DNA from 3 places in the Bacillus sp. PK6-013 genome. Region 3 is predicted to be linked to each of the others. Evidence: predicted binding sites of a transcription regulator. Region 3 holds the regulator's gene; each other region holds the start of a gene.
What was found. The regulator LexA, encoded in region 3, represses DNA repair genes until DNA is damaged. The targets are predictions, from matches to a motif close to CGAACATATGTTCG.

Region 1 (4,213 bases), 950 kb from region 3:
AGGAAAGAGTTTTTCGAAGACTTTTCCTATAAAGAGAGGGAGGAAACAAAAACGAGAACATTCCGCAAATATGTCAAGGCGGTCCGAAGGGTGCTGCAGGACAGATGCTGAAAATGGAAACTCGTGTTATTCTGTGTATGAACTGCTAAAACACGAAGGAGGAATAAAAAATGGAACGAAAAGACCGCATCGTTCAGGAATTTATGTCCCACCGCCTGGTGACAGAAGAACTGATTCAAAAGATTGATGAAAAACATCTCGATTACAAACCGACTGAAACGTCGATGCCAGCGAAGGAACTTGTCACGCATATGCTGCAATCTTTCTATGCCTTTGCTTCGGCGGCAAAAGAAGGAAACGGAGAGTCTTTTAAAAAGAAGCCGGAAGAAACAGGGTCAAGCCTGAGCGAGCTCGCCAAAACGTATACAGAAAAAACAAAAAAGCTGCTTGAATCTTTTACGGATGAAGAATTGGATCGTGAGGTCGATTTGACCGGCGTCTTCGGACGGAAAGTAGCCGGCGAACAGCTGCTGCAGCTAGCGATCGGACACGAAATTCATCACAAAGGCAATCTGTTTGTTTATGTGCGTGAAATGGGACACACGGATCTGCCTTTGTACGTAAAAATTCATTGATTACGGGAGCCTGAAGATCACCCCTCCTTGAAAGAAAACCGGCTCAAAAGGAATACGAAAGCAGCCGGGTGTACACATTATGAGTAAAAGCAAAAGGAGGGTGTCAGCATGAATACGCATCGTGCCCAGGAAATCGTCGAATCACCCGACATGGTTGATGTTACTTATAACGGCAGGCCGATTTATATTCAGCATGTCAACGAACAAAATGAAACCGCAAGAATTTTTCCGCTCGGCCAGCCGGAGAACGAGCAGGAAGTACCGCTCGCAAATTTGAAAGAGCATTAAAAAGCAACCCCTTCAAATGAAGGGGTTTTGTATTTGTCTTATCACTCGGCCATCAAAAAAAACACCCGAAAGCCCGAGTGTTTAATTTATGATTTTTGCAAGTCCTCTTACTGCCAGCCTCAGCACATAAAACAACGGCTCAAGCAAATCAACGAGATAAAGATAATCCCATTTATCATCATTTCGTTTCTTCTTTTTCTTCAACAGCTGTTTCTCCCTTCCTGACTTTAATGGGGTTATTTCATATACGGGCGCGCCTTCTTTAAGTTTCAAATTACGGGTGAAATTTGTTTTTTCTGGCGGCCCATTGTTTCTGAAGCCAGTTTTTTTTATAAAGATAAGCGATCAATTCCATCCACAGCTTAGGAAGCCTTTGCGGGAAACGGCTTTTTTTATAAATGGTTTGATAGGCTGTTTTTAAGTCATCCCACTGTCTGCATTCTTTCGTCTGCAAAAACCTGGCCACATCGATGACTTTGATTGTCCCAGCCGGCGTCAGTATCAGGTTTCTGAGGTGGATATCGGATGGATTCAATCCTTTCCGCTTCGCATCGTTCAATGCGCGGTCGACCTCGCAGATCATGTCATCATCGATCGGAATGCCTTTGTTTAAACACTCATAAAAAGTGTATCCTTTAATATACTCCATTAAAATATATGATGGCCCTGTTTCATATATATCAGGATAATAATTCGAATCAGAAAGCTTTTTGTAAATCTCCGCTTCCCTTGCGGCAATGTTCTTAAATTCGGGAAAAAAGACTTTAAGAGCCATTTCCCTGCCCTCTTCAGTCAGCTTAAAAACGTATGCGCTCCTGCCTTTCCCGATCAACTCTAAGTCATCGGGTTTTTGGATAAGTTTATTGAACTTTTTTTTCGTATTATACTTTACGGCCTCTGCATAGGTTTGCGCCTTTTTCACGCCGAACTCACCTTCTTTTTAAGGGCTGGTCAAACGAAAAACTCTCTATAATGTTGTTTATACATGAGAACGAGGGGTTTTGCACCTTAAATGCTTTTGAGTTCTTCATATTGGTTTAAAAATGTAACATTCGTAAACCGGTTGTCATCTAATTGCTTTTTTAGATTAATTTTTAAAAGCGTTGGTCAAACTATGGATATGATCGTTAAGGCAAAAAAGAAGGTGATATTGATGAACAGCCAAAGCAAGTTCAAAATCGGTTTATTGCTTATTGGAAGTCTGCTGGCCGCGCTCAGCTTTCACCTGGAGGCCCTGGCCGAAAAGCCGGCTAAAGTTCAAATCCAGCTTGAAAAGGTTTATCTGGACGGGGACGTTGGAATCGAAAATAAAGTAGAGGCCGCTCGAACACTGGAAGACTTTAAAGCTGCTTATAAAGGGTGGCAGCTCATCGATCAGAAAAAGGGGTTTATTCTGTTTCGCAAACAGGTGGACGACATTTCTCCCCTCAGCAAAACAAACGGTTATATCGGAGTGACGGAAGACGGCGTGATTTCGACTTTTCACGGCCGCCCGGGCATATTATCAGAGCCGATTCAATCGTTTTTTCAGATTGATATAAAGCGCCTGGAAAGCCGGATGGCGGATGATTTGCGCAAAGGGATCCCATACCGCACGAAAAAGGAATTTGAACATGTCATTGAAGCCGTAAAATCATCCGGAAGCCAACATCATGTAAAAGATATGAAGACATGACGCTGTTATGTCTTTTTTCAGCTGCAGACAGAAGCCATTTTTAGCGAACATATGTTAACTTTTTCATTCTAGCTTTGCCTGTTTTGTGTTACAATGAAGAGCAGTCAAAGAGGTGAATGAACGTTGATCGAATTCGTAAAAGGGACGATTGATTATGTATCGCCCCAATATATTGTCATTGAAAACGGCGGGATCGGCTATCAGATCTTTACGCCAAATCCGTTTATTTATAAGAAAAACAGCAACGAAACAATCTATACATACCATTATGTAAGAGAAGATACGAATGCGCTGTACGGCTTTTCGACAAGGGAAGAAAAAATGCTGTTTACGAAAATGCTGAATGTTACGGGAATCGGCCCGAAAGGAGCGCTTGCGATCCTCGCTTCCGGCGATCCGGGAGCGGTGATTGAAGCGATCGAGAATGAGGATGAAGCGTTTCTCGTCAAGTTCCCCGGCGTAGGCAAAAAAACGGCAAGGCAGATCATCCTTGATCTGAAAGGGAAGCTTGCGGACGCCGTTCCTGAAATCGCGGCCGATCTGTTTAACCATGAAGAGCGGGAGCAAATTCATGAAGCGGAAACGGCTCTTGAGGAGGCGCTTGAAGCATTAAGAGCGCTCGGCTATTCCGACCGGGAAATTAAAAAAGTCCAGCCTCATTTGAAAAAGGAAGAGGCGCTTTCGACGGATCAATACGTTAAAAAAGCATTGCAAAAATTGTTAAAGTAAGGTGATATCATGGATGAGCGGCTTGTATCAAGTGAACTAGACAACCATGAATCAGCGATCGAGCAAAGTCTGCGTCCGCAAAGACTGGCTCAGTATATCGGCCAGGAAAAAGTGAAAGACAACCTCAAGGTATTCATTGAAGCTGCGAAAATGCGGGAAGAAACGCTTGACCATGTCTTGTTGTACGGGCCGCCGGGATTGGGAAAAACGACGCTCGCTGCGATCATCGCCAACGAAATGGGAGTCAATCTCAGAACGACGTCAGGTCCGGCGATCGAGCGCCCCGGCGATTTGGCGGCGATATTAACGGCTCTGGAGCCAGGTGACGTTTTATTTATTGACGAGATCCACCGTCTGCACCGTTCGATCGAAGAGGTGCTGTATCCTGCGATGGAAGATTTCTGCCTTGATATCGTGATCGGCAAAGGGCCGTCGGCGCGTTCTGTGAGGCTCGATCTTCCTCCTTTTACCCTTGTCGGCGCGACCACAAGGGTCGGGCTTTTAACCGCGCCTCTCAGGGACAGGTTCGGCGTTCTGTCAAGGCTTGAGTATTACACGCGTGACGAGCTTTCAGACATCGTGATCAGAACGGCGGAGCTGTTTGAGGTTGACATCGATTCGCTCTCGGCTCTCGAAATCGCGAGACGGTCAAGAGGGACGCCGCGGATTGCCAACAGGCTTTTGAGGAGGGTCAGAGATTTTGCCCAGGTGCTTGGAAACAGCTCCATCACGGAGGAAGTGGCGGTGGATGCGCTTGAACGCCTCCAGGTTGATAAACTCGGGCTTGATCATATCGACCGCAAGCTTTTAATGGGCATGATCGAAAAATTTGGCGGCGGTCCAGTCGGCATCGATACGATTTCGGCTACCATCGGTGAGGAGTCTC
Region 2 (4,213 bases), 1.7 Mb from region 3:
TCCATTGTTTCGTTCGGCTTAGGGCTGTATCTGCCGATGGGTATGCTGGTTTTAATAGCGGCGGTCAGCGTTGCCGCAGCTTTAACTTTCAGACAGAGTCTGCTGTCAGCGGCATATACGCTTGGCGTGAGCATCGTCGCCGGTTTATGTATCGAATACACCGGTTTCGGAGCGCTTGACGAATTACTTCCGCAGCTGTCCCTCGCGAATTGGCCGGCTGCTGCCGTCTTGCTCGGACTTCTGTTGGTAGCGGAAGGAGTGCTCGTCTACAAAACGGCACATATCAAAACTTCCCCTGCGATCGTTATGAGCAAAAGGGGGCTCCCGATCGGCCAGCAGATTGCGGGCAGAACCTGGCTTTTGCCGTTGTTCATTCTCATTCCGGGACATGCGATCGAATCATCGGTTCCGTGGTGGCCCGTTCTGTCATTTAACGGAGGCTTTGAGCTCCTCTGGATTCCTTATTTCATCGGCTTCGGCCAAAGAGTTCAAGGATCGCTTCCGATTGAAAGCATTAAAATTACAGCGAAGCGCATCAGCGTGCTTGGTATTATCATTCTGCTGCTCGCGGCCGGAAGCGTATGGTGGACGCCGCTTGCCGCTCTTGCCGCCGGAGCGGCGATCGCAGGAAGGGCCTTTTTATCATGGAAACAGCGGATGAACGATAATTCCGCCCCTTTCCATTTTTCAAAGAGAGACCAGGGGCTCGTGGTGCTCGGCATTATTCCGAACACGCCGGCAGCCGATCTTGGTCTCAAGATCGGCGAAATCATCACGAAGGTTAACGGGATTTCAGTGAAAAATGCGGCGGACTTCTACGAAGCGCTTCAAAAGAACCGTGCTTTCTTCAAACTTGAAGTCGTCGGTTTAAACAATGAAATTCGTTTTGAACAAAGAGCTTCATATGAAGGAGAGCATCATGAGCTTGGCATCATCTTTGTAAAAGAAGAGGATGCGGCGATGAAGCACGCTGAGGCAGCCGCCTCACAAGAAACAGAATAATTGATGTTAATAAAGCGCCGCTTTTTCGGGCGCTTTTGCTTTTCCTTTTGGGGAATCTTTTTGGTTGTCTTTTACAAAACGTTCCGCTAGGATGATGGATAGAACCGATTGAAGGAGAATGATTGATGAAAAAGGCTTTTCTCGCCGGTGTTTTTGTTTGTTTGATAGCTGTATTGATTTCGGCTGCGGCCGGGGATTGGACGTTGATTTTCAAAGTTTCGGGATCCGCCGGACTAGGCGCAATTCTGCTGTCTGCTTTATGTTCCGGCGTATTTGTCAGCGGTGACCGGTTCAAGGGAAATCACGATTCGGAAACGAAGGAGCACAGGGAGTGGAACGGCAAACTGGCAAACGCACTCGCCGTTTTCGCCATGCCGAACCTCCTGGCAGCCGGAATCTCGTTCTTTTTCGCCTTTTAACGTCTGATTCCGAATAACGCGGCATGATAATGGACAAAATGAATGAGTGTCCATGTTTGTCCGTTTCTTTGTTCTTTAATATAATCGAATAAGATCAAGAAACGTGAGGAGGGTTTTTGTGTTTACAAAAGCCGTTTTTGCACTGATATTTCCTTTCTTGCTTGTCTTGTTTTTTACAAGGGTGACCTATAACCATTACGTCGGGATTGCGCTGACCGCAGCGCTGTTGTTCGCTTCATATTTAAAAGGTTATACGGAAACCTTTTTTATTGTAGGACTTGATATCGTCTCGCTCGTGGCCGGTTCACTCTATGCGGCGAAAAAGGCGGGCGAAAAGAAGGAAGACTCATAGAAATCGTAAGAATGATTGCCGTAAAGCCCTGCTTTTGATGACAAAAAGGAGGGGTTTTTTGATAGATCAGGAAGGGCCGGCTTTTGTGGGAAAACACAGAAACCGAACTTTAGTTCGTATTTTTACTTCGGGTGTGTTAAAATAATAAGCAGGAAGATTTCGTAAAGAAACGGAGGCTTTTTTGTGAAAGACCGCTTTGAATTAGTCTCGAATTATCAGCCCCAGGGGGATCAGCCGAAAGCGATTGATCAGCTTGTCAAAGGAATCAATGAAGGCAGAAAGCATCAGACGCTTTTGGGGGCGACCGGTACAGGAAAGACGTTTACGATGTCAAACGTGATTAAAGAAGTCAACAAACCGACTCTCGTCATCGCCCACAACAAAACGCTCGCCGGACAGCTGTACAGCGAGTTTAAGGAATTTTTCCCAAACAACGCAGTCGAATATTTTGTCAGCTATTATGACTATTACCAGCCTGAAGCTTACGTGCCTCAGACTGATACATTTATCGAAAAAGATGCCAGCATTAACGATGAGATTGATAAATTAAGGCACTCTGCCACGTCTGCTCTTTTTGAACGCAAAGATGTCATCATTGTGGCGAGTGTTTCTTGTATTTACGGCTTGGGTTCCCCAGAGGAATACAGGGAACTGGTGCTCTCGCTCAGAGCGGAAATGGAAATCGAGCGAAATGAGCTGCTCAGAAAGCTCGTTGACATCCAATATGCGCGGAATGATATCGACTTTCAGCGCGGAACATTCAGAGTGCGCGGCGATGTCGTCGAGATTTTCCCGGCTTCAAGGGATGAGCACTGCATCCGGGTTGAATTTTTCGGCGACGAAATCGAACGAATCAGGGAAGTGGATGCCCTGACAGGCGAAATTTTAGGGGAGAGGGAACACGTCGCGATCTTCCCGGCTTCCCACTTCGTCACGCGGGAAGAAAAGATGAAGAAAGCGATCATAAACATTGAAGAGGAGCTGGAAGAGCGCCTTAAAGCGCTTCGTGAAGAAGGCAAGCTCCTTGAAGCCCAGCGTCTGGAACAGCGGACGAGATACGATTTGGAAATGATGCGCGAAATGGGCTTTTGCTCGGGCATCGAAAACTATTCAAGACATTTGACGCTTCGTCCGGCAGGTTCGACTCCATATACGCTGCTCGATTACTTTCCGGACGATTTCCTGATGGTCATAGACGAGTCGCATGTCACCATGCCGCAGATCAGAGGAATGTACAACGGAGACCAGGCGAGGAAACAGGTTCTCGTCGATCACGGATTCAGGCTCCCTTCCGCTTTGGATAACCGTCCGCTCAGGTTTGAAGAGTTTGAAAAGCACATTCACAACATCGTGTATGTGTCGGCTACGCCGGGCCCTTATGAACTTGAGCATACGCCTGAAATGGTAGAGCAGATCATCCGGCCGACGGGGCTGCTCGATCCGATCATTGAGGTAAGGCCGATTGAAGGGCAGATCGATGATCTGATCGGCGAAATCCAGCAGAGAATCGAGCGGAATGAACGCGTCCTCGTCACTACGCTGACGAAAAAAATGTCCGAGGATTTGACGGATTATCTGAAAGAAATCGGAATCAAGGTCACGTACCTGCATTCCGAGATTAAAACGCTGGAGCGGATCGAGATCATCCGCGACCTTCGCCTCGGCAAGCATGACGTTCTCATCGGCATCAACCTGCTGAGGGAAGGACTCGATATCCCGGAGGTTTCACTTGTCGCCATCCTTGATGCAGACAAAGAAGGCTTTTTGCGGTCTGAGCGTTCGCTCATTCAAACAATCGGCCGCGCCGCCAGAAATGCCGAAGGCCGCGTGATCATGTATGCCGACAAAATCACCAACTCAATGGAAATCGCAATCAATGAAACGAAGCGCCGCCGCGAACAGCAGGAGGCCTATAATGATAAACACGGCATTACGCCGAAAACGATCAACAAAAAGATCAGGGACGTCATCCGGGCAACTCATGCTGCTGAAGAGCAGGAAGAATATCAAGCAAAAGAGGAGCCGAAGCTTTCGAAGATGACGAAGAAAGAGCGGGAAAAAGTGATCGCTCAAATGGAAAACGACATGAAGGAAGCCGCAAAAGCGCTTGACTTTGAACGTGCCGCTGAGCTTCGCGACTTGCTCCTAGAGTTAAAATCGGAAGGATGAATGGAGAATGGCAACGAAACGAATTGAGGTGAAAGGTGCAAGGGCCCACAACCTGAAAAATATCGATGTCTCTATTCCGAGGGACCAGCTTGTCGTGCTGACAGGTCTTTCGGGATCAGGGAAATCATCCCTTGCGTTCGATACGATATATGCAGAGGGGCAACGGCGCTATGTCGAGTCTCTCTCCGCGTATGCCCGCCAGTTTTTAGGACAGATGGACAAACCCGACGTCGATGCGATCGAAGGCCTGTCGCCGGCGATCAGCATCGAT
Region 3 (4,213 bases):
ATTATGATCCCCTTCCTGTATGGACTCTACTTTCTTATCATAAATCTACCCATCGGTTTTCACAACCATTTCAGCTCAAAAGCAGTGAAAAATGACGAATCTTTGCCTTCATTTTAAATTGTAGTATATACAAAAAGGGAATACGATATCGGCGTATTCCCCAAATTAATGCAATCGGCGGTTTCTTTTTTCCTGTTTGAGCTTTTCAGGCGTCACATCATTACCTTCAGGGTCAACAATCGTCACAGTTTTCAACGTGTTTTTCATAGACGCGCGGACGCCTTGAAGATATTCCTGGCGAAGCTTCTGCTGTTCTGCTTTTTCTTCGTCTGTTAAAGATCCGCTCTTTGCTTTTTTGGCAAGCTCGTTAATTCTGGCTATTTTTTCATTAGAAATCATAAGATACTCCTTTGATTCGGTATATATCCATCATACTACTAAATCCGCTTTCGTTTGACAACAGATTAGTCTGCAAGGCCGTCCTTATACTCCTGGTAGCGGCGGTGAACGGTTGCTTTTGAAATGCTGTATCCGAACCCTCTCAACACGGCTGCAATCTCCGCAAACGTCAGCTTGTTCTCCCTGAGCCTGACGATTTCTGAAAGAGGCGCTTCGATCCGCTCTCTCCCGCCGCCTTCATTGCGGTGTTTCAGATTCCTCTCCGGGCGGTAGCCGTTTTCGACCGCCTTCTTCATTCCCCGCTTAATCTTCAGGTTATGTATTTTCCGCTGGTATTCTTCGACAATCCCGACAATCTCCAAAACCATCGAATCCGCTTCGGAAAGCTCAAGCTTTCCCCGGTGAGCCAGCGTGTAGATTTGAACGCCTTCTTTATATAAACAGTGAAGAAGGGCAATTTTGGCATTCCCTCTTCCAAGCCGCGTATCATCCTGTATTAAAACCGCGTCAATGTCTGATGTTTTGATTTCCTCGAGCAGATCGAAGACGCCGTCGCGGTCCATCTCATATCCGCTCGCCTGTTCGGAAATGACGTTCACGACGTTCATCCCGTGCTCAGCGGCAAGCGACTGGAGCTCTTCAGCCTGCCGTTTTAATGAGGTTTCCTGCTGCTCCTTCGCAGTGCTTACCCTGGTGTAAATAATCGCATTCATGGAAATCCCCTCAATCATTTATTCTACAACTGCAAGCTGATATTGATCGGAGTGCTGTTTGGCTACCGGCAGGACCAAAACATCGCCCGGTTTAATAACGGATGTCGGCAGATTGTTTTTATCGGCGACCCATTCGATGAATTTTTGTTTGTCAGCGGGTTTTCCGCCTTTGATCCGGTCGGCCAGCTCCCACAATGTATCGCCTTCCTGCACTTCTATTTTAACATATTGCTTTCTTTCTTCGATTTTACCGGCAAAAGACACAAACAGAATACAGCAGCTGATCACAGCAGTAAACAGACTGACAAAAATCAATGATTCTCTTTTCATATCCATCACCCCAGAATGTTTGTTCGGTTTTATGATTTCAGTATACATACGAACAAATGTTTCTGTCAATCGTTTTTTTCGAACCTATGTTTGTACTCAAAGGAAAAACATGCTATAATCTAGCTAAAATCGACGTTTTGAGGTGCAAAAAATGACGAAGCTATCAAAAAGACAACTTGATATTTTGCGTTTCATTAAAGAAGAAGTGAAACGCAAAGGCTATCCGCCTTCCGTCAGGGAGATCGGAGAAGCGGTCGGCCTGGCGTCAAGTTCAACGGTCCACGGCCACTTGGCAAGGCTTGAAACGAAGGGATTGATCAGAAGGGATCCGACGAAGCCGAGAGCGATCGAAATTCTCGATACAGAGGAAGAAATTCACATTCCGAAAAACCAGGTTGTCAATGTCCCGGTCATCGGAAAGGTGACGGCCGGTACGCCGATTACCGCAGTCGAAAACATTGAGGAATACTTTCCGCTTCCAGACCGCCTGGCGCCGCCGGATGAGCATGTCTTTATGCTGGAGATCATGGGCGAAAGCATGATCGATGCCGGAATTCTTGATCAGGATTATGTGATAGTCAAACAGCAGAACACCGCAAACAACGGAGATATCGTCGTTGCGATGACCGAAGACGACGAAGCGACTGTTAAGCGGTTTTTCAAGGAAGAAACCCATATCCGCCTTCAGCCGGAAAACCCGACGATGGAACCGATCATCCTCCAGAATGTGACGATTCTCGGAAAAGTCATTGGCGTATTCCGCACGGTTCATTAAAAAACGGACTCATCAGCAAAACCGCCGGTCGGCGGTTTTTTTTCGCACGAAAAAACAGGCTCACATCCATACGGAAATGAAGGATGCGAGCCTGAAACAGAGGGATTGATCATATGCTTACATTACCATTATCCCCCAAACGAGTTTTCTTGTCAACAAAAATGTTTCCTTGAGGAAACATTTTTCATTGTCTCCCTTTTATCGAACGATAAACAAAATTCTCGTCCCGTCAGCGTAATCGCTCAGCCTGTTCCCGACCCAGGAGCCGGCTCCGCGGTTATCCGATGAGCTGACATATCTGACCGACGCTCCTTTTCCTCCTTCTTCACACATGGCCATCGGCCATTCGTCACGGTCAAAGCCCGGCTTAGTCGGAATCCCTTTTAATGATTCCTGACGGCGCTTATCCGCTCCAGATCTTTCAATTGTGCAGACATCTGAATGGCCCGCTTTGATCGCATCGCTTATATGAGCACCGGTTTCAGGATAGCGCGATGCCGGAAAATACAATACGTCATCATACCTTGCAACGCCTTCGGCATGCTGAGAAGAATATGCAGCCCCTCCCGAAAGCCCAAGCAGCACCAATGCGGAAAACAGCAGATGAATCGCCCATTTTTTGATCATGACAAAAACAACCTCCTCTTGTATATGCTGGTGTCACTAACAGATTAAGAGAGAATTGTTTTTGCTTTTCGGGCTCTTTGTGAAAAAGACGTTTAGATTGTGTAAATAAACGTAAGTTAAATGCTCGGGTCATACCCGTGAAAAACTGCATGTGCTTTTTGCGTCCGCTCTAAACGTATACACGGCTGCCATCAGGAAACATGCGGCAGCCGGATATGCAAATTTTTTCATCGTTGTATTTTTTAAAAATGATTCATTCACACAACAAAAAAACAGGCGGAAAATTCGCCTGTTTATACGGCAACTTCAAATGTCAGCTTGTCGCCGTGCTTATAGTCAATTAATTTAAAATCATCGATTGTAAAGTCATAAAAGTTTTTGATGTCCGGGTTGATCCACAGCTTCGGCGCTTCATATTGCTCGCGTTTCATCTGAATGTTTAAATTATCGATGTGACGGGTATAAATGTGACAGTCGCCGATATTGAAGATGTATTCGCCCAGCTCATAACCGAGGACTTGGGCGATCATGCGCTGCAAGACGTTATATTGGAACACATTGAACGGGTTGCCAAGCGCCATGTCATTGCTTCTCGCTCTTACTTCCAAAGAGAGCTTTCCTTCTTTCACATACCATTGCGTCTCATAGACGCAGGGCGTCAAAGCCATGCCGTCCAAGTCATCGGGATTCCACAGCATGGTCAAATGCCTGCGTGAAGACGGATTATGCTTTAACTGATGGAGCAAATAATCCACTTGATCGGTTTTCTGCCCGTTAACCGTTCTGTTTTTCTTCGCTAATTGATAGCCGTAGGCTGCTCCGATTGTGCCGTCTTCAAGCCGCCATTGATCCCAAATATGAACCCCCATATCGTTCAGAACTTGGACATCATTGGATTTCAGCTGCCAGATCCAAAGCAGCTCTTTGATGGCCGTTTTCCACGCCACCTTCTTCGTCGTCAAAATCGGCACTTCCGAATTGTCAAACCGCATTTTTTCGCTCATGATGCTCAGCGTATGAGCCGGCGTTCCGTCTGAATCCCACTTCGTCCGGACCTGATATTCTTCATCGGAGATCCCTGATTCAATAATTTTTTGAATGATAGCATTGTATTGCTGGTCATAATGGCTCATCTTATCCTCTCCTCTTTCCACATGATATGTATAAAATGAGTTTTTTTCAAGGTTTAAGATCATGCGCGGGTTTGATAAATCTCCAACGCTTTCTTGATAACATTTTTATCGTATCCAGTGACATCATGGATTTTCTCAGTCCAGCCTTCGATTGTGTCCGGCTTCGCTTCTCTGTATAATCCTTTGCTCGTGCTAAGATATATGTCCCAGCCGCTGAATTCCCAATGCGCGATTTC

Region 1: a site for LexA is predicted at 2,643-2,656, ahead of ruvA (Holliday junction branch migration protein RuvA). Genes of this name have one in related genera too.
Region 2: a site for LexA is predicted at 1,877-1,890, ahead of uvrB (excinuclease ABC subunit UvrB). Genes of this name have one in related genera too.

The regions. Positions count from the first base shown of each region.
Region 1 covers NZ_CP096417.1:1,373,971-1,378,183, forward strand. The annotation lists gene M1E03_RS06960 (poly-gamma-glutamate hydrolase family protein) at 1-111, shown strand, start outside; gene M1E03_RS06965 (DinB family protein) at 171-635, shown strand; gene M1E03_RS06970 (small acid-soluble spore protein H) at 744-923, shown strand; gene M1E03_RS06975 (hypothetical protein) at 1,005-1,127, opposite strand; gene M1E03_RS06980 (protein kinase family protein) at 1,198-1,845, opposite strand; gene M1E03_RS06985 (intercompartmental signaling factor BofC) at 2,077-2,598, shown strand; gene ruvA (Holliday junction branch migration protein RuvA) at 2,722-3,327, shown strand; gene ruvB (Holliday junction branch migration DNA helicase RuvB) at 3,337-4,213, shown strand, end outside.
Region 2 covers NZ_CP096417.1:619,483-623,695, forward strand. The annotation lists gene M1E03_RS03035 (PDZ domain-containing protein) at 1-1,002, shown strand, start outside; gene M1E03_RS03040 (DUF5316 domain-containing protein) at 1,128-1,421, shown strand; gene M1E03_RS03045 (CsbA family protein) at 1,540-1,773, shown strand; gene uvrB (excinuclease ABC subunit UvrB) at 1,957-3,942, shown strand; gene uvrA (excinuclease ABC subunit UvrA) at 3,950-4,213, shown strand, end outside.
Region 3 covers NZ_CP096417.1:2,325,235-2,329,447, forward strand. The annotation lists gene tkt (transketolase) at 1-2, opposite strand, end outside; gene M1E03_RS11615 (DUF896 domain-containing protein) at 166-399, opposite strand; gene M1E03_RS11620 (YneB family resolvase-like protein) at 465-1,112, opposite strand; gene yneA (cell division suppressor protein YneA) at 1,131-1,442, opposite strand; gene lexA (transcriptional repressor LexA) at 1,594-2,217, shown strand; gene M1E03_RS11635 (NucA/NucB deoxyribonuclease domain-containing protein) at 2,416-2,844, opposite strand; gene M1E03_RS11640 (thymidylate synthase) at 3,138-3,977, opposite strand; gene M1E03_RS11645 (hypothetical protein) at 4,037-4,213, opposite strand, start outside.